Regions from separate parts of the Streptomyces sp. NPDC093546 genome, predicted to be linked through region 1. Evidence: predicted binding sites of a transcription regulator. Region 1 holds the regulator's gene; each other region holds the start of a gene.
What was found. The regulator HrcA, encoded in region 1, represses chaperone genes, less so after heat shock. The targets are predictions, from matches to a motif close to TTNGCACTCNGNNNNNCNGAGTGCNAA.
Positions count from the first base shown of each region.

Region 2: a site for HrcA is predicted at 4,414-4,440, ahead of groL (chaperonin GroEL). Genes of this name have one in related genera too.
Region 3: a site for HrcA is predicted at 2,708-2,734, ahead of groES (co-chaperone GroES). Genes of this name have one in related genera too.

Region 1 covers NZ_JBIWJG010000005.1:379,987-386,399, reverse strand. Annotated here, with positions in the region: gene ACIRNI_RS14315 (nitronate monooxygenase) at 1-944, opposite strand, end outside; gene dnaJ (molecular chaperone DnaJ) at 1,099-2,238, opposite strand; gene hrcA (heat-inducible transcriptional repressor HrcA) at 2,238-3,254, opposite strand; gene ACIRNI_RS14300 (MBL fold metallo-hydrolase) at 3,400-4,125, shown strand; gene ACIRNI_RS14295 (DUF3097 domain-containing protein) at 4,136-4,942, shown strand; gene hemW (radical SAM family heme chaperone HemW) at 4,969-6,201, opposite strand; gene ACIRNI_RS14285 (SpoIIE family protein phosphatase) at 6,217-6,413, opposite strand, start outside.
Region 2 covers NZ_JBIWJG010000003.1:111,579-117,991, reverse strand. Annotated here, with positions in the region: gene ACIRNI_RS06960 (dihydrofolate reductase family protein) at 1-387, shown strand, start outside; gene ACIRNI_RS06955 (winged helix-turn-helix transcriptional regulator) at 745-1,122, opposite strand; gene ACIRNI_RS06950 (NAD(P)-dependent oxidoreductase) at 1,226-1,873, shown strand; gene ACIRNI_RS06945 (nitroreductase family deazaflavin-dependent oxidoreductase) at 1,873-2,304, shown strand; partial or broken gene ACIRNI_RS06940 (PIN domain-containing protein) at 2,373-2,513, opposite strand; gene groL (chaperonin GroEL) at 2,666-4,288, opposite strand; gene ACIRNI_RS06930 (cold-shock protein) at 4,611-4,814, opposite strand; gene ACIRNI_RS06925 (ubiquitin-like small modifier protein 1) at 5,227-5,505, opposite strand; gene thrC (threonine synthase) at 5,560-6,413, opposite strand, start outside.
Region 3 covers NZ_JBIWJG010000003.1:471,536-477,948, reverse strand. Annotated here, with positions in the region: gene ACIRNI_RS08740 (hydroxyacid dehydrogenase) at 1-413, shown strand, start outside; gene groL (chaperonin GroEL) at 508-2,136, opposite strand; gene groES (co-chaperone GroES) at 2,253-2,561, opposite strand; gene ACIRNI_RS08725 (polysaccharide deacetylase family protein) at 2,787-3,719, opposite strand; gene ACIRNI_RS08720 (methyltransferase domain-containing protein) at 3,829-5,007, shown strand; gene ACIRNI_RS08715 (hypothetical protein) at 5,040-5,678, opposite strand; gene ACIRNI_RS08710 (polysaccharide deacetylase family protein) at 5,727-6,413, opposite strand, start outside.

The DNA.
Region 1 (6,413 bases):
TGCGGGTCGCCCGCGGCGGCCGCGGCCTTGCGCAGGCCGCTGGTCAGGTGGTGCACCTCGGGGTAGGCGGCCGGGGCGTACGGCCCGTGCTCCCGCATGAACCGGTTCACCAGCCCGCGCGCGGGCCGCCCCGAGAAGGCCCGGGTCAGCTCGGTGCGGGTGAACAGCGGGTTCGTCATGGCCTGCTTGTGCAGGGCGTTCGCGCCCGACTCGGGGCAGACCAGGAACGCCGTGCCGAGCTGCGCGGCGGACGCGCCCGCCGCGAGGACGGCCGCGATCTGGCTGCCGCGCATCAGCCCGCCGGCGGCGATCATCGGTATCTGCACGACTTCGCGGACCTGCGCGATCAGCGCGAGCAGCCCCGTCCCGCACGCGTCCGTCTCCGGATCGTCGCGGTGCGTCCCCTGGTGTCCGCCGGCTTCCACGCCCTGGACGCAGACCGCGTCGGCGCCCGCGTACTGCGCGGCCTGCGCCTCCTCGGGCGACGTCACGGTCACGACGGTGTACGTCCCGACGCGCGCGAACGCGTCGAGGGTCTCGCGGGTCGGGCAGCCGAAGGTGAACGACACCACCGGCACCGGGTCGTCGAGCAGGATCGCCAGCTTGGCCTCGTAGCCGTCGTCACGCCCCGCGTCCGGGTCGCCGAGCGGCGTGTCGTACCAGTTGGCCTCCCCGGCCAGCTGGTGCCGGTACACGTCGACGGCGGCGGCGTCGGCGTGCCCGGGCTGCGGCATGAAGAGGTTCACCCCGAAGGCCCCCGAGGTCATCCCCCGGACCTGTGTGACCTCCTGGTACATGCCGTCGGCCGTTTTGTACCCGGCGGCGAGGAACCCGAGCCCGCCCGCCTCGGACACGGCGGCGACGAGCTGCGGGCAGGAGGCACCACCCGCCATGGGTGCCTGCACGATCGGGTACCGGCAGAGATCGGTCAGTGCGGAGGACATGCACGCATGGTGTCACGCCACCGGTCCGCCACCGAATCCCGCCTGCCCCCGGATCCCCGCACCGGCCCGCTGGGGTGCCTTCCGGGGGCTGACCCCCTCGGACATGCCGAAACCGGGGGCGCGAGGCCCCCGGTCGGCAACGGCTCACCTACGGCTAGCGCCCGTTGAACGCGTCCTTCAGACGCGAGAACAGTCCCTGCTGCCCCGGCTGGAACTGGCCCGTCGGCCGCTCCTCGCCGCGCAGCTTCGCCAGCTCCCGCAGCAGCCGCTCCTGCTCCGCGTCGAGCTTCGACGGCGTCTGGACCTCGACGTGCACGATGAGGTCGCCGCGTCCGCCGCCGCGCAGGTGCGTGACGCCGCGCCCGTGCAGCGGGATCGACTGGCCCGACTGCGTACCGGGACGGATGTCGACCTCCTCCATCCCGTCCAGCGTCTCCAGCGGCACCTTGGTGCCGAGCGCGCCCGCCGTCATCGGGATCGTCACCGTGCAGTGCAGGTCGTCCCCGCGCCGCTGGAAGACCGCGTGCGGCAGCTCGTGGATCTCGACGTACAGGTCGCCGGCGGGGCCGCCGCCCGGGCCGACCTCGCCCTCGCCCGCCAGCTGGATGCGGGTGCCGTTGTCGACACCGGCCGGGATCTTGACCGTGAGCGTACGGCGGGACCGTACGCGCCCGTCGCCGGCGCACTCGGGGCACGGCGTCGGCACCACGGTGCCGAAGCCCTGGCACTGGGGGCACGGGCGGGACGTCATGACCTGGCCCAGGAAGGACCGGGTCACCTGGGAGACCTCACCGCGGCCGCGGCACATGTCGCAGGTCTGCGCCGACGTACCGGGCGCGGCGCCCTCGCCGGAGCACGTCGTGCAGACGACGGCGGTGTCGACCTGGATGTCCTTCGTCGTACCGAAGGCGGCCTCGTTGAGGTCGATCTCCAGCCGGATCATCGCGTCCTGGCCGCGCCGGGTCCGCGAGCGCGGGCCGCGCTGGGACGCCGTACCGAAGAAGGCGTCCATGATGTCGGAGAAGTTGCCGAAGCCGCCCGCGCCGAACCCGGCGCCCGCACCCGCGCCGCCGGAGGCGGACAGGGGGTCGCCGCCGAGGTCGTAGACCTGCTTCTTCTGCGGGTCCGACAGCACCTCGTAGGCGGCGTTGATCTCCTTGAACCGCTCCTGCGTCTTCGGATCGGGATTGACGTCCGGGTGCAGCTCGCGCGCGAGCCGCCGGAACGCCTTCTTGATCTCGTCCTGGGACGCGTCGCGGCGTACGCCGAGTACGGCGTAATAGTCCGTGGCCACTACGACTCCGCCAGGATCTGTCCGACGTAACGTGCCACTGCGCGTACCGCTCCCATCGTTCCGGGGTAGTCCATGCGGGTCGGTCCGACCACGCCGAGTTTGGCGACTGCCTCGTCGCCCGAACCGTAGCCGACCGCGACGACGGACGTGGAGTTCAGCCCCTCATGGGCGTTCTCGTGCCCGATACGTACGGTCATCGCCGAGTCCTTGGCCTCGCCGAGCAGCTTCAGGAGCACCACCTGCTCCTCCAGCGCCTCCAGCACCGGCCGGATCGTCAGCGGGAAGTCGTGCCCGAAGCGGGTCAGATTGGCGGTGCCGCCGATCATCAGCCGCTCCTCGGTCTCCTCCACCAGCGTCTCCAGCAGCGTGGCCAGCACCGTGGAGACGGTCCCGCGGTCCTCCACCTCGAACGACTCGGGGAGGTCCTGCACCAGCTGCGGCACGTCGGTGAAGCGCCGTCCCACGACACGGCTGTTCAGCCGCGCCCGCAGGTCGGCCACGGACTGCTCGCCGAACGGCGCGGGGCAGTCCACCATGCGCTGCTCCACCCGGCCCGTGTCCGTGATCAGCACCAGCATCAACCGGGCCGGGGCCAGCGACAGCAGCTCCACGTGCCGCACGGTGGAGCGCGTGAGGGACGGGTACTGGACGACCGCGACCTGCCGGGTCAGCTGCGCCAGCAGCCGCACCGTACGGCCGACGACGTCGTCCAGGTCCACCGCGCCGTCCAGGAAGTTCTGGATCGCGCGGCGCTCGGGAGTCGACAGCGGCTTGACGCCCGCGAGCTTGTCCACGAAGAGCCGGTAGCCCTTGTCCGTGGGGATGCGGCCCGCGCTGGTGTGGGGCTGGGCGATGAAGCCCTCCTCCTCCAGCACCGCCATGTCGTTGCGCACGGTGGCCGGCGAGACACCGAGGTTGTGGCGCTCCGTCAGCGCCTTGGAGCCGACGGGCTCCTCGGTGCCGACGTAGTCCTGGACGATGGCGCGCAGCACCTCGAGTCTGCGTTCGCTGAGCATCGCGCGCACCTCCAGCTGGCTTCGGTTACTCGGTGTCCATTGGCACTCGCCGGGTCCGAGTGCCAGGTACCACCCGGCCAGTGTACGGCGCCGGGGTACGCCCCTAGCAAGGGCGGCGGTCACCGTACCGCGCTAGCGTCGCGGTATGGACGTCGACTGGGAGGACCTGGGATGGGAGCGGCTCGCCGAGGGAGTGGGCCGTCGGCGGCTGCCCGTCTGGGACGCCACGACCGCCCTCGTGGCCGGTGATGACGCGGCGCTGCTCTTCGACACGGGCGCCACGCTCCGGGAGGGCGCGGAGATCCGGGCGCAAGCCCAGAAGCTGCTCGGGGGCGGGCGAAGGGTGACGCATATCGCACTCAGCCACCCCCATTTCGATCACGTGCTGGGGACGGCGGCGTTCGCGGGGGCGGAGGTGTTCGGCGCGGTCGGCGTCGACACGCTGCTGGCACGTGAACGGGACGATCTGCGGACGGACGCGATCCGCCACGGGGTGGCGGCCGGGGAGGCCGTCGAGGCGGTGGACGTGCTGGTCCTGCCGCATCACCTGGTGACCGGCGAGTGGACGCTCGACCTGGGCGGGAAGCAGGTGCTGCTGGCCAACGTGGGGCCCGGCCACACCGGCCACGACCTGGTGCTCCTGGTGCCCGGCGAGCCGGAGGTGGTCTTCTGCGGCGACCTCGTGGAGGAGTCGGGCGACCCGCAGGCCGGACCGGACGCCATCCCGTCGCGCTGGCCGGCCGCGCTGGACCGGCTCCTCGACCTGGGCGGCGAGGACGCGCTGTACGTACCCGGGCACGGCGCGGCGGTCGACGCCGCCTTCGTACGCGCCCAACGCGATGAGCTGGCCCGGCGGTTCGGGGTGTCGTAGCGTCTGCCGAATGCGCAGTTACGACCCTGATCTGACGCCCTCGTGGAAGCGGCCGCCCGCCCCGGTGCCGGAGGTGCCCGCCGAGCCGGATCTGGTGGTGGAGGAGGTGGGGACCGGTTTCTGCGGGGCGGTGATCCGGTGCGAGGCGGGGACGGTGACCCTGGAGGACCGGTTCGGCAAGCACCGGGTGTTCCCGCTGGCCCCGCGCGGGTTCCTGCTGGAGGGCCGCCCGGTCACCCTGGTCCGCCCGTCCGCCGCCGCTCCGGTACGGCCGACCCGTACCGCCTCGGGCTCGATCGCCGTCCCCGGCGCACGCGCGCGCGTGGCCCGGGCGGGGCGCATCTACGTGGAGGGCCGCCACGACGCGGAGCTCGTCGAGCGGGTGTGGGGCGACGACCTGCGCATCGAGGGCGTGGTCGTCGAGTACCTGGAGGGTGTCGACGACCTGCCCGCGATCGTCCGCGACTTCGCCCCCGGCCCGGACGCCCGCCTCGGGGTGCTGGTGGACCACCTGGTCCCGGGCTCCAAGGAGTCCCGCATCGCGGCCCAGGTCACGGACGCGCACACGCTGGTCGTGGGGCACCCGTACATCGACATCTGGGAGGCGGTGAAGCCGTCGGCGGTGGGCATCCCGGCGTGGCCCGCCGTCCCGCGGGGCCAGGACTGGAAGAAGGGCGTGTGCCGTGCCCTGGGGTGGCCCGAGAACACGGGAGCGGCGTGGCAGCACATCCTGTCGCGGGTGCGGGGATGGAAGGACCTGGAGCCGGAGCTGCTGGGGCGGGTGGAGGAGCTGATCGACTTCGTGACGGCGCCGTAGGGCCGCCGCGGCCCTGCCCGGAGGGCTCAGTCCACCAGGTCCCGCACCACCGCGTCCGCCAGGAGCCGTCCGCGCAGCGTCAGTACGGCCCGCCCCTCGGCGTAAGGACCGGGGTCCAGGAGGCCGTCCCTTACCGCGCGGTCGGCGGCGCGCGCGCCCGCGGGGCGCAGCAGCTCCAGGGGGCAGCCCTCGCGGAGCCGCAGTTCCAGCAGCACCCGCTCGACCCGCCGGTCCTCCTCCGAAAGGAGCTCGCGGCCCGCGCCCGGCGACCGCCCGGCGGCCAGCGCGGCGGCGTACGCGCCGGGGTGCTTGACGTTCCACCAGCGCACGCCGCCGACGTGACTGTGCGCGCCGGGGCCCGCGCCCCACCAGTCGGCGCCGCGCCAGTACAGCTCGTTGTGGAGGCACCGCCCGGCCTCCGAGGTGGCCCAGTTCGACACCTCGTACCAGGCGAAGCCCGCCCCGGACAGGACGTCCTCGGCGATCAGGTACCGGTCGGCGTGGACGTCGTCGTCCGTCATCGGCACCTCGCCGCGCCGGATGCGCCGCGCCAGCTGCGTACCCTCCTCCACGATCAGGGCGTACGCCGAGACGTGGTCGGGGCCCGCGCCGATCGCCGCGTCGAGGGAGGCGCGCCAGTCGTCGTCGCTCTCGCCCGGCGTGCCGTAGATCAGGTCGAGGTTGACGTGCTCGAAGCCCGCCGCCCGCGCCTCCGCGACGCACGCCTCGGGCCGCCCCGGTGTGTGCGTACGGTCGAGCACCTTCAGGACGTGCTGCCGGGCGCTCTGCATGCCGAAGGAGATCCGGTTGAAGCCGCCCTCGCGCAGCTCCGCGAGGTACGCGGGGCCGACGGACTCCGGGTTTGCCTCCGTCGTGATCTCGGCGTCGTCCGCGAGCCCGAACTCGTCGCGGATGGCGCCCAGCATCGTCACGAGATCGGCGGCGGCCAGCAGCGTCGGCGTACCGCCGCCGACGAAAACGGTCCGCACCGGGCGCGGGTCGTCGCCCAGCACCTTCCGCGCGAGGCGCACCTCGTCCACGAGGGTCTCGGCGTAGTTGTCGCGGGAGGCGAGCACGCCGCCGGAGCCGCGCAGCTCGGTGGCGGTGTACGTGTTGAAGTCGCAGTAGCCGCAGCGGGTCGCGCAGTACGGGACGTGCAGATAGAACCCGAGCGGCCGCTCACCGGCCCCGAGCAGGGCGGACGCGGGCAGCGCGCCGTCCTCGGGCATGGGCTCGCCATCGGGCAGTACGGAAGGCATACCGCCCATTGTCCGTCACTCGCGGGATTCCCGGGCCTCCCCCGCCTGCAGGACGAGAAGCGCGAGGTCGTCGCAGACCGGCCCCTCCCCGAAGGTGTGCACGGCCTGCCGGATCCGGTCGGCGACGCCCTGGGCGGAGAGTCCGGCGCAGCAGGCGAGGGTGCGGGCCAGGCCGTCCTCGTCGTCGAACATCCGCCCGGCGCGGGAGCGCC
Region 2 (6,413 bases), on a different contig from region 1:
GACCCCACGCTCGACGACGCCATGCGCGAGTGGACCGCGCTCTGGAAGCCGCTGCCGAAGGTGGTGTTCTCCACCACGCTGTCGGCGGTCGAGGGCTGTGCCCGCCTGGCCTCCGGTGGCCTGGAGGACGAGATCAAGCGGCTGCGGGCCGAGCCGGGAGAGGGCGAGATCGCGATCGGCGGCGCGACCCTCGCCGCCGAGGCGGCCGCACTGGGACTGATCGACGAGTACCGGGCCATGGTCTACCCGGTGCTGGTCGGTGGTGGCATCCCGTTCTTCCCCCGGCACGAGCGCCGGGTGGATCTCGAACTCGTCGAGACCCGCACCTTCACCTCAGGGGTCGTCTACCTCCGCCACCGCGTGGCGCGCCGGACCGGATCCAGGTAGCGCGGGCGAGCCGCCCGTCATGGCGTACGAACCGACCTCCATGACTGCGTACGGGTACGTCGTACGCACTCGCGTCGAAGTCGAATTCCAGCGGTCGGACCTCACCATGGGGCACCTGCCAGTCCGACCACTGGACGACATCGCCTATGCGCTGCACGACCACGGAGAGGAAACCACAGCACCCCCGGTGCACTCCGGCTCGCCCAGCTCCACCCGGCGCGGCTCGGACGTCGCCCGCAACGGACTGGGGAGCCTGACGGGCAGCGCTTCCGCCGCGAGAGGCCCACGCCCCCCCGCCTGCCTCACCACGTCCACGCCGTTGACCCAGAGACGCACCTGGGCACCGAGAGCGGGGCCCTAGCCGGTATTGCCAAGCGGCGAGGCCGCTTCCCGTGCGTCGATGAGCTCGTCCCAGTGCTCCGCCGCCCAGGTGCAGGCTGCGGCCATCGGGACGAGGAGGCTGCGGCCGAGCGGGGTCAGGTCGTATGCGACCCGGCGCACCGGCTCGGCGTGGACCGTGCGTGTGACGAGGCCGTCACGCTCCAGCGTACGGAGCGACTGCGTCAGCACTTTGGCCGTGATGCCGTGCAGCGGGATCCGCAGCTCCGAGAACCGGCGGGGTCCCTGTTCGAGGCAGCGGATGATCATCCCTGACCATTTGTCACCGAAGCGGATCGGTGAGAGGTCGGATGGGCAGACCGGGTCGAACATGTCGGGATCCAGTGGCTCAGGCACCGCCACACAGTAGCCGGTATCTCCTTGGTAACCAGGGCCTTTTCTATCGTCCGGGGAAGCGGTCGGCGTTCAGGCCCGGCCCGTAGATGTTCGAGGGGAAGCCATGAGCCAGATCATCATCTTCGGCGCCGGCGGCAGGGCCGGTCGGGCCGCCGTCGCAGAGGCCCGCGGCCGTGGCCACCAGGTCACCGCGGTCGTGCGTGACCCGGCCAAGTACCCCGATCTGCGGGCTGTGGACGGCGTACGGACCGTCGCGGGCGATGTCACCGATGCCCCCAGCGTCGCCCGGCTGTCCGTCGGACACGATGCCGCGATCAGCGCGGTCTACGATGCCGCCGCGCAGCCCGAAGCCTTCTTCGCCCACGCATCGCGTGCCCTCCTCGACGGCCTGGCGGAAGCCGACGTGAACCGACTGGTCGGGGTTGGCCTCGCCTCGGTGCTGGAGACCGCCTCCGGAGCCCTCCTCATGGACACGCCTGGCTATCCCCAGGACTACCGTGCCTTCTTCCTGGGACACGCGGCAGGCACGGACGTGCTGCGCACCGTGGCCTCTGGGACCTCTGGATTGGACTGGCTGGTCCTCAGCCCGGCGGGCGACTTCGACCACGGCGGTGCCCGCACCGGCAGGTACCGGACGGCGCCGGCCGAGGTCAGCAGCCGTATCTCCTACGCCGACTTCGCGATCGCGTTGCTCGACGAGATCGACGATCCGCGGCATCACCGCACGCACGTCGGCGTCGAGGCCGGCTGATGGACAGGCAGGAGGAAATCACCGACAGCCCGAACGAGTGGGTGGCACAGCACATCCGCCACTACCTCGAGACGAACGGCCAAGCCAGACCAGGCATGAACGACCTGCTCCTGACGACCCGCGGCCGCAAGTCCGGAAAGCTGCGCCGCACGGCCCTGGTCTACGTGCGGGATGGCGAGGACCGCTACATCGTCGCCGCTTCCAACGCCGGAGCCGATCAGCACCCGGCCTGGTACCTCAACCTGACCGCCAACCCGAACGTCACCGTCCAGATCGGCGCGGAAACCTTCCCCGCGGCCGCGAGGACCGCCACGCCCGAGGAGAAACCGCGGCTGTGGGCGCTCATGGTGGCGGCCGTTCCGTCGTACCAGGGCTACCAGGAGGCGACCAGCCGCGATATCCCGGTAGTGATCCTCGACCGAACGTACTGATCATTTGTCGTGGGCGCGGGCCATTACGGCGTCGTACGCACTCGCGCCGAAGTCGAGCCCTCACCTGCCTATGGCACGGAGCCGCGCTCGACCACCCACTTCACCGGCTGGCCCGTGATGGCAGCGATGTGGTCGAAGTCCCCGTCGTAGTGCAGCACCGTGACCCCGTGACGCTCGGCCGTGGCCGCGATGAGCAGATCTGGGATGGACGCCTCTGAAGAGGATCTCCAGGTCGATCATGGTGCGGGTCATCGGCACCTCCAGGCACACGACGGTGCGGCAGAACGCCCGAGGGCGGCACCCCCACTGCTGGGAGTGCCGCCCTCGGTTCCGTAACCGGGCTTACCGATCCGCGAAGGGATCAGAAGTCCATGTCACCGCCCGGCATGCCGCCACCGGCCGGGGCGGACGCCTTCTCCGGCTTGTCGGCGACGACGGCCTCGGTGGTGAGGAACAGCGCCGCGATGGAGGCCGCGTTCTGCAGGGCAGAGCGGGTCACCTTGGCGGGGTCGATGATGCCCTCGGCGATCATGTCGACGTACTCACCGGTCGCGGCGTTCAGGCCGTGGCCGACGGGAAGGTTGCGCACCTTCTCGACGATGACGCCGCCCTCGAGACCACCGTTGACGGCGATCTGCTTCAGCGGGGCCTCCAGGGCCAGGCGCACGATGTTGGCACCGGTGGCCTCGTCGCCCTCGAGCTCCAGCTTCTCGAAGACGGAGGAGGCCTGGATCAGGGCCACGCCACCGCCGGCGACGATGCCCTCCTCGACGGCCGCCTTCGCGTTGCGAACGGCGTCCTCGATGCGGTGCTTGCGCTCCTTGAGCTCGACCTCGGTCGCGGCACCGGCCTTGATGACGGCCACGCCGCCGGCCAGCTTCGCGAGGCGCTCCTGGAGCTTCTCGCGGTCGTAGTCCGAGTCGGAGTTCTCGATCTCGGCGCGGATCTGGTTGACGCGGCCCTGGACCTGCTCGCTGTCACCGGCACCGTCGACGATCGTGGTCTCGTCCTTGGTGATGACCACCTTGCGGGCGCGGCCCAGCAGGTCGAGACCGGCGTTCTCCAGCTTGAGGCCGACCTCCTCGGAGATGACCGTGCCGCCGGTGAGGATGGCGATGTCGTTCAGCATGGCCTTGCGGCGGTCGCCGAAGCCCGGGGCCTTGACGGCGACGGACTTGAAGGTGCCGCGGATCTTGTTGACGACCAGCGTCGACAGGGCCTCGCCCTCGACGTCCTCGGCGATGATCAGCAGCGGCTTGCCCGACTGCATGACCTTCTCCAGCAGCGGGAGGAGGTCCTTCACGGAGGAGATCTTGGAGTTGACGATCAGGATGTACGGGTCCTCGAGCGAGGCCTCCATACGCTCCATGTCGGTGGCGAAGTACGCCGAGATGTAGCCCTTGTCGAAGCGCATACCCTCGGTGAGCTCCAGCTCCAGACCGAAGGTCTGGGACTCCTCGACGGTGATGACGCCTTCCTTGCCGACCTTGTCCATGGCCTCGGCGATGAGCTCGCCGATCTGGGTGTCGGCGGCGGAGATGGAGGCGGTGGAGGCGATCTGCTCCTTCGTCTCGACCTCCTTCGCCTGGTCGAGCAGCGCACCGGAGACGGCCTCGACGGCCTTCTCGATGCCGCGCTTCAGCGCCATCGGGTTGGCGCCGGCGGCGACGTTGCGCAGACCCTCGCGGACGAGCGCCTGGGCGAGGACGGTCGCGGTGGTCGTGCCGTCACCGGCGACGTCGTCCGTCTTCTTGGCGACTTCCTTGACCAGCTCGGCGCCGATCTTCTCGTACGGGTCCTCGAGCTCGATCTCCTTGGCGATGGAAACACCATCGTTGGTGATCGTGGGGGCGCCCCACTTCTTCTCGAGGACGACGTTGCGACCCTTGGGGCCCAGGGTCACCTTGACGGCGTCGGCGAGCTGGTTCATGCCGCGCTCGAGGCCGCGCCGTGCCTCCTCGTCGAACGCGATGATCTTGGCCATGTGAAGTGGTCCTCCCGGACTGGGGTGGATGCTCCGGACCGCGCTGGCGCCCGCGACGGACGGCCTGCATGCCCCTGTGGTTCCTTGCCCCACCGGCCTGCGGACCTCACCGACTCGGTCCTTCGTTGTCACTCTCACCTTCAGAGTGCTAACGCCAATGATTAGCACTCGACCCCTGCGAGTGCAAGCTCCTCCCGTGGATCGGGAGCCTTCGATCCACTACGCGTGTGCGCGTACGCGCACGCGCGAGGGGCCCGCATCCTGTGCGGATGCGGGCCCCTCGGCACCACTGTGAAAGTCGCTGGCCGAATCGCGCCTGCTACTAGCCGGCGAGCTTGACCATGTCCGCCTGCGGACCCTTCTGGCCCTGCGAGATCTCGAACTCGACTCGCTGACCTTCTTCCAGGGTGCGGTAGCCGTCCATCTGGATCGCGCTGTAGTGGACGAATACATCCGCACCACCGTCGACCGCGATGAAGCCGTACCCCTTCTCCGCGTTGAACCACTTGACGGTGCCCTGAGCCATGCCTAACTCCCCTATTACTGGCCCTTGCACAGGACCGCACTTCGCGGACCCGGGTCAGACCTCACCCGCTGACAGGAACGGGCGTGCGCCGGAACGCGTCGACCGCCGCTGAATGTATCTGTCCAACTGCCGTCTGCAACAGGTCAATCGGACGAGAATTCCGAGCACGCGTGAACGGAAAATTAGGCGGAATTCGCCAGAACCCCGGGCAAGTCGGGCCCGGCAAAGCGCACATTCGGCGCATCAGGCACGGGTACTTTGACTGCATCTTGTCGCGCCGGGGCGTGAATTCATATGCGCGTGACATGACCGGCGGCGGGGGCTTCCCCAACTCTACCGCGCTCAACCATGCAGAAATGCCCCCTGCGCACAGCGTGCGGAGGGGGCAATTCCGGAAAGCGCTATCAGCGAACTAGCAGCCGCCGGCCACGGCGGGAATGATCGACACGCCCGCGCCGTCCGGCGTGGCGGTCTCCAGACCCTGCTCGAAGCGGACGTCGTCGTCGTTGACGTACACGTTGACGAAGCGGCGCAGCTTGCCCTGGTCGTCCAGGACGCGGGCGGCGATGCCCGGGTGGTTCTTCTCCAGCGACTCGATGACCTCGGCGAGGGTCGCGCCCTCCGCCTTCACCTCGGCCTGGCCGCCCGTGTACGTGCGGAGGATGGTGGGGATGCGCACGTTGACGCTCATGTCGTGATGCCTTTCAGTACGAGCGGTACGAGCCCGGTACGGAGTGGGGGGCGGTCAGGCCAGGCCCGCGTCGCGGAACGCGTCCAGGCTCGGGCGGATGACGGCGGTCGCCTGCGAGGTGTCGGCCACGGCGTCGAGGGTCTTCAGGCCGTCGCCCGTGTTGAGCACGACCGTGGTCAGGGACGGGTCGAGCCGACCGGCCTCGACCAGCTTCTTCGTCACGCCCACGGTCACACCGCCCGCCGTCTCGGCGAAGATGCCCTCCGTACGGGCCAGCAGCTTGATCGCGTCGACCACCTGCTCGTCGTCGACGTCCTCGACCGCGCCGCCCGTGCGGCGGGCGATGTCCAGGACGTACGGGCCGTCGGCGGGGTTGCCGATGGCGAGCGACTTGGCGATGGTGTTCGGCTTCTGGGGCCGTACGACGTCGTGACCGGCCTTGAAGGCCGCCGACACCGGGGAGCAGCCCTCCGCCTGGGCGCCGAAGATCTTGTACGGCTTGTCCTCGACCAGGCCCAGCTTGATGAGCTCCTGCAGACCCTTGTCGATCTTCGTCAGCTGCGAGCCGGAGGCGATCGGGATGACGATCTGGTCCGGCAGCTTCCAGCCGAGCTGCTCGCAGATCTCGTACGCGAGCGTCTTCGAGCCCTCGGCGTAGTACGGGCGGAGGTTGACGTTCACGAAGCCCCAGCCCTCGCCGAGCGGGTCGCCGATGAGCTCGGAGCAGAAGCGGTTGACGTCGTCGTAGTTGCCCTCGATGCCGACGAGCTCTCCGCCGTACACGGCGGCCATGACGACCTTGCCCTGCTCCAGGTCGTGCGGGATGAACACGCAGGAGCGGAAGCCGGCCCGGGCGGCGGCGGCGCCGACCGCGCCCGCCAGGTTGCCGGTGGAGGAGCAGGACAGGG
Region 3 (6,413 bases), on a different contig from region 1:
AGCCGGTGGAGCTGGACGAGTTGTGCGCCCGCGCGTCGGTCGTCTCCGTCCACGCGCCGCAGTTGCCGTCGACGTACCGGATGATCGGGCCGCGCCAGCTGGCGGCCATGCCGGACGGGGCGACGCTGATCAACACCTCGCGCGGCTCGCTCGTCGACGAGGAGGCGCTCCTCGCGCACCTGCGCTCCGGCCGCCTGCGCGCCGTCCTGGACGTGACGGACCCGGAGCTTCCGCCGCCGGACTCGCCGCTGTACGAGCTGGAGAACGTCCTGCTCACACCCCATGTGGCCGGGTCGCTCGGCAACGAGCTGCACCGGATGGCGGACCAGGCGCTGGACGAGCTGGAGCGGTACGCGACGGGCGCGCCGTTCGCCGATCCCGTGCGCCCCTCGCAGCTGACCAGGTCGGCGTAGCGGAACAGCGCGCACAACACCGAGGCCCGGTGCCCCCGCGACGGGGGCACCGGGCCTCTGGCGTACTTCAGTACTGCGTACTGCTACGAGCGGCTCAGTGGGAGTGGCCGTGGCTGTGGCCGTGGCCCGCGTCCGCCGGCTCCTCTTCCTTCTTCTCGACCACGAGCGTCTCGGTGGTCAGGAGGAGGGAGGCGATCGACGCGGCGTTCTCCAGCGCGGAGCGCGTGACCTTGACCGGGTCGATGACGCCGGCCTTCACCAGGTCGCCGTACTCGCCGGTCGCGGCGTTGAAGCCCTGGCCCTTGTCGAGCTCCGCCACCTTCGCGGTGATGACGTAGCCCTCGAGGCCCGCGTTCTCGGCGATCCAGCGCAGCGGCTCGACCGCGGCGCGGCGGACGACCGCGACACCGGTGGCCTCGTCGCCGGTCTTGTCGAGGTTGCCGTCGAGCACCTTGACGGCGTGGACCAGAGCGGAGCCACCACCGGAGACGATGCCCTCCTCGACCGCGGCGCGGGTCGCGGAGATGGCGTCCTCCAGACGGTGCTTGCGCTCCTTCAGCTCCACCTCGGTGGCGGCGCCGACGCGGATGACGCACACGCCGCCGGCCAGCTTCGCGAGGCGCTCCTGGAGCTTCTCGCGGTCCCAGTCGGAGTCGGTGCTCTCGATCTCGGCCTTGATCTGCGCCACGCGGCCGGTGACGTCCTCGGACTTGCCGCCACCGTCGACGATGGTGGTGTCGTCCTTGGTGACGGTCACGCGGCGAGCGGTGCCGAGCACGTCCAGGCCGACCTGGTCGAGCTTGAGGCCGACCTCCTCGGCGACGACGGTGGCGCCGGTGAGGGCGGCCATGTCGCCGAGCATCGCCTTGCGGCGGTCGCCGAAGCCGGGGGCCTTGACCGCGACCGCGTTGAAGGTGCCGCGGATCTTGTTGACGACCAGCGTGGACAGGGCCTCGCCCTCGACGTCCTCGGCGATGATCAGCAGCGGCTTGGAGGAGCCGGCCTGGATGATCTTCTCGAGGAGCGGCAGCAGGTCGGCGATCGCGGAGATCTTGCCCTGGTGGATCAGGATGTACGGGTCGTCGAGGACGGCCTCCATACGCTCCTGGTCGGTCACCATGTACGGGGACAGGTAGCCCTTGTCGAAGGCCATGCCCTCGGTGAAGTCGAGCTCCAGGCCGAAGGTGTTGGACTCCTCGACGGTGATGACACCGTCCTTGCCGACCTTGTCCATCGCCTCGGCGATGAGCTCGCCGACCTGCTGGTCCTGCGCGGAGAGCGCGGCCACGGCGGCGATGTCGGCCTTGTCGTCGATCGGGCGCGCGGTGGCGAGCAGCTCGTCGGAGACGGCCTTGACCGCGGCGTCGATGCCCTTCTTCAGGGCGGCCGGGGAGGCGCCGGCGGCGACGTTGCGCAGGCCCTCGCGGACCAGCGCCTGGGCCAGCACGGTGGCGGTGGTGGTGCCGTCACCCGCGATGTCGTTGGTCTTGGTCGCCACCTCCTTCACCAGCTGGGCACCGAGGTTCTCGTACGGGTCGTCGAGCTCGACCTCGCGGGCGATCGTGACACCGTCGTTGGTGATGGTGGGCGCGCCGAACTTCTTGTCGATGACGACGTTGCGGCCCTTGGGGCCGATGGTCACCTTGACGGTGTCAGCGAGCTTGTTGACGCCACGCTCGAGGGCGCGACGGGCGTCCTCGTCGAACTTCAGGATCTTCGCCATGGGCTGAGTCAGTCCTCTCGAACGAACCGCGCCCCTTGTCGCCCGGCACTGTGAAGTCAGTGGGGCGGCCAGGGGCGCAGCTCAAAGCATCTCTGCTTCGGGTGAAGCGGGGTGAATTACTTCTCGACGATCGCGAGCACGTCGCGAGCCGAGAGGACGAGGTACTCCTCGTTGTTGTACTTCACCTCGGTGCCGCCGTACTTGCTGTACAGCACGATGTCGCCGGTCTTGACGTCGAGCGGCAGGCGCTCGCCGTTCTCGAAGCGGCCCGGGCCCACGGCGAGGACGACGCCCTCCTGGGGCTTCTCCTTCGCGGTGTCCGGGATGACCAGGCCAGAGGCCGTGGTCTGCTCGGCGTCGAGCGGCTGGACCACGACACGGTCCTCGAGCGGCTTGATGGCAACCTTGGAGCTGGTGGTCGTCACGATCCGACCTCCCCCTTCGGAGATCTCACGGGGTTAACTGTCTGAGGTGGCGACCAGGTGGATCCGTCGTCGCGGGTGCCGGACCTGCCCGTCGCTGTGTTGGCACTCTCCGGTGGGGAGTGCCAGAGCCGAGACTATGACCGCGGTTAGCACTCGGTCAAGCGGAGTGCCAATTCACGACGGCGCGGCGTTTTCCGTACGCCCCCAAAAGCCCCCGGACGACCCTCATACGTAGTCCTCGAGCTTCGCGACGGCGTAGCCCTTCGCCGTCACGACGTTCATGACGTACCGGATCATGTCCGGCATGCTGCCCTTCCAGTCCTCCCGGCCCCGGAAGTGCGTGAGGATGATGTCGCCGGGGTGCAGGTCCCGGTCCCACTCGCGCCACTCCATGTGGTCGGGGAACGCCTCGGCCGACCACAGGGGCACGGCCTTGACGCCGCAGGACCGGGCGGCGCGCAGGGTGTCGGCGTTGTAGTTGCCGTACGGCGGGCGGAAGAGCGGCGGGCGCGTGCCGTAGCGCTTCTCGATGACGTCCTGCTGGCCGCAGATCTCGCGCTTCTGCTCCGCGTAGGAGAGGGCGGGCATGTAGCGGTGGTTGAGGGTGTGGTTGTGCAGGGCGACGCCGGTCCTCTGCATCTTCGCGAAGTAGCCGTAGTCCTCCCTGACCAGGTAGTCGCTGAGGAACGCGCTGTACGGGATGTCGAGTTCGTCCATCATCCGCACCAGCTCGGGGTCCTTCTCGGCGCCGTCGTCGATGGTGAGGAACACGATCCGCTCCTTGGTGGGGACGGTCGTGAAGACGGGCGGCAGGGTGGGGTCGCCCACGCCGAAGCCCTTACGGAAGGTGATCTTCGGCTTCTCGGCGGCCGTGGGCGGCGGCGGCGCGGCCAGCGGCGTGAGCTTCAGCCCCCACTTGCGGGCGGCGACGGCGCGGGCGGCCTGCGCGCGCTTGACCCTCTCGACGTACGCGGCCAGCGCGCCGGCCGGACCGGCGGCCGCGGCGGCGGCACCCTGCTGCGGCTCGGGCTGCTTGCCGGCGGGGGCGACGTCCCGCCCGGGGTCGGCGTCACCGCAGGCGGCGAGTGCGGCGAGGAGGAGAGCGGCGAGCACGGCGGCGGCGCGGCGGGGCCGCCTCCCCCTCGCGGCCGACGGCATTTGTTCTGTTTGTCGTACTAGCTGCATGGCGCCGCATCCTGTCAGCGCCGTGCCTCGCCGCCCGGGCGACACCGCCGCCCCGCGCGCACCATCGCCCACCTGGCCCACAATGGGGCGGGTGACCGATCTCGCCGCCTTCTCCGCGCTCCTCACCGACGAGGGCCAGGCCCTGCTGGCCGCCCTGCGCGACTACGACCCGTCCCAGGAGCTCGCCGTCGCCTCCCGGCTGCGCCGGGACCACCCCGCCGACCTGGTCACGGCGGCGCTCGCGCAGGCCCGGCTGCGGCAGCGGGCGGTGGCGAAGTTCGGCGCGTCGGACGCGTACCGGATGTACTTCACGCCGAACGGCGTCGAGCAGTCGACCCGGGCATCCGTCGGCGCCCACCGCGCGGCGCGCTTCCGGGAGCTGGGCGTACGCGGCGTCGCGGACCTGTGCTGCGGCATCGGCGGCGACGCGATCGCGCTGGCCCGCGCCGGGATCCGGGTCCTGGCCGTCGACCGGGACCCGCTGACCGCCGAAACCGCCCGCGCGAACGCCGAGGCGCTGGACCTGGCCGACCTGATCGAGGTGCGCTGCGCGGACGTCACGGAGGTCGACACCTCCGCGTACGACGCGGTCTTCGTGGACCCGGCCCGGCGCGGCGGCCGGGGCCGCGTGTTCGACCCCGAGGCGTACTCGCCGCCCCTGTCCTGGGCCGTCGGCACGGCACTCGAGGCGCCGCGCGCCGCGCTGAAGATCGCCCCCGGCATCCCGCACGAGACGGTGCCGCCGGAGGCCGAGGCGGAGTGGATCTCGGACGGCGGCGACGTGAAGGAGGCCGTCCTCTGGTTCGGCACCCGACCCGGCGCGGTCACCGCCACGCTCCTCCCGGGCCCGCACACCCTCACCGGCCGCGGCCTGCCCAACCCGCCGGTCCGCGAGGTCGGCCGCTTCCTGTACGAGCCCGACGGCGCGGTCATCCGCGCCCACCTGGTCGCGGAGGTCGCCGAGGAGCTCGACGGCGGGCTGCTCGACGAGACGATCGCCTACATCACGGCGGACGAGCTGCGCCCGACGCCGTACGCCACCGCGTACGAGATCACCGACCGGCTCCCCTTCAACGTCAAGAAGCTCAAGTCCCTCCTGCGCGAACGGGAGGTGGGCAACCTGACGGTCAAGAAGCGCGGCTCGGCGGTCGAACCGGAGGAGCTCCGCCGCAAGCTGAAGCCGAAGGGCCCGAACGCGGCGACGGTCTTCCTGACCCGGGTCGCGGGAGCGCCGACGATGCTGATCGGGCGCCCCGCGTAGGGCCTGCCTTTCGGATCAGGCCCTAAGTCGCTTCAGCGCACGGGCTCCGGGCGGCGCGCCCCGAGCCGTACCGCCCAGCGGTAGTGGCCCACCGCCTTGGTCAGGGCGATCAGGCCGTGCACCCACAGGATGAGGCCGACGCCCATGAGGGCGGCGACCTCGGCGTACGTCGTGGTGCCCGGGCGGGCCGAGGCGGGGACCGCGAAGCAGAGCCACAGGCCCGGGGCGCACAGCGCGAAGGCGAGCAGGAACCAGACCAGGCTCAGCACCGGCACCCGGAAGGCGGCGTCGCGCGGCGGGTCGGTGTCCAAGGCGGCCCACTGGACGAGCAGTTCGCGCGCCGCGTGGTCACGGCGGACGGCGAAGGCCACGGCGAAGACCGCCGGGATCACGACGGCGAGGCCCACGCAGACGCCCAGGGCGCCCGCCACCGCCGTGAGCGGGTCCACCATGCCGTCGGTCACCGACATCAGGGATCCGCCGACCGCCAGCCAGCCCGCCTGCAGGGCCGCCAGCGTCAGCAGGAACAGCACCAGCCGCCTGCCGCCCAGGATGCGCCACGTCAGCTCCCCCATGGCCCGGTTCCGGTCGGCGAGCAGCGCCTCGCGGTGGGGCCAGGTGCGCAGGTGCGCGGGCGGAGGGGGCGGGGGCAAGGGGCGGCGTGGAGACATGCTCCGAGGCTAGCGACCGTGATCACGCGTGCGGCACGGCACCCTGCGTCAGACGTAGTCCTCCAGGCGGGCGACCGTGAAGCCCTGCTCCTGGATGCGGCGCAGCATGTTCGCCGTCATCTCGGTCATCGAGGTGCCCTTGAGGTCCTGCGGGCCGCGGAAGTGGGCGAGGACGATGTCGCCGGGGTGGAGCTTCCGGTCGCCGCGCTGGTACTGCATGTTGGTGATCTGCATCGACTCGCGCCACAGCACGATGGCCTCGACGCCGCACCGCGCGGCGGCCGCGCGGGTGTCCTCGTTCCAGTTGCCGTAGGGCGGGCGGAAGAGGCGCGGCGCGGTGCCGTAGGTCCGCTCGAGCTTGTCCTGCTGGCCGCAGATCTCGCGCTGCTGCGCGGCGGCGCCGAGGGTGCGGAGGTTGGGGTGGGTGAGCGTGTGGTTGGCGACGCCCGTGCCGCCGCCGAGGTCGCGCAGGCGCGTGAAGTACGCGTAGTCGTCGCGTATGGCCGCGTCCGTCAGGAACATCGTGAAGGGGACCTTCAGCTCCCGCATCATCTCGACGAACTCGGGATCCTTCTCGGCACCGTCGTCGAAGGTGAGGAAGACGACCTTGTCGTTGGTCGGTATCTCGCTGATGACGGGTACGGGGCCGCCCGCGCCCGTCCGCACCGGCTTGACCTTCGGCGGGGCCGGGGGCGCAGGGAAGGGCTTCAGGCCCCACTTCGCGTACGCGGCCTC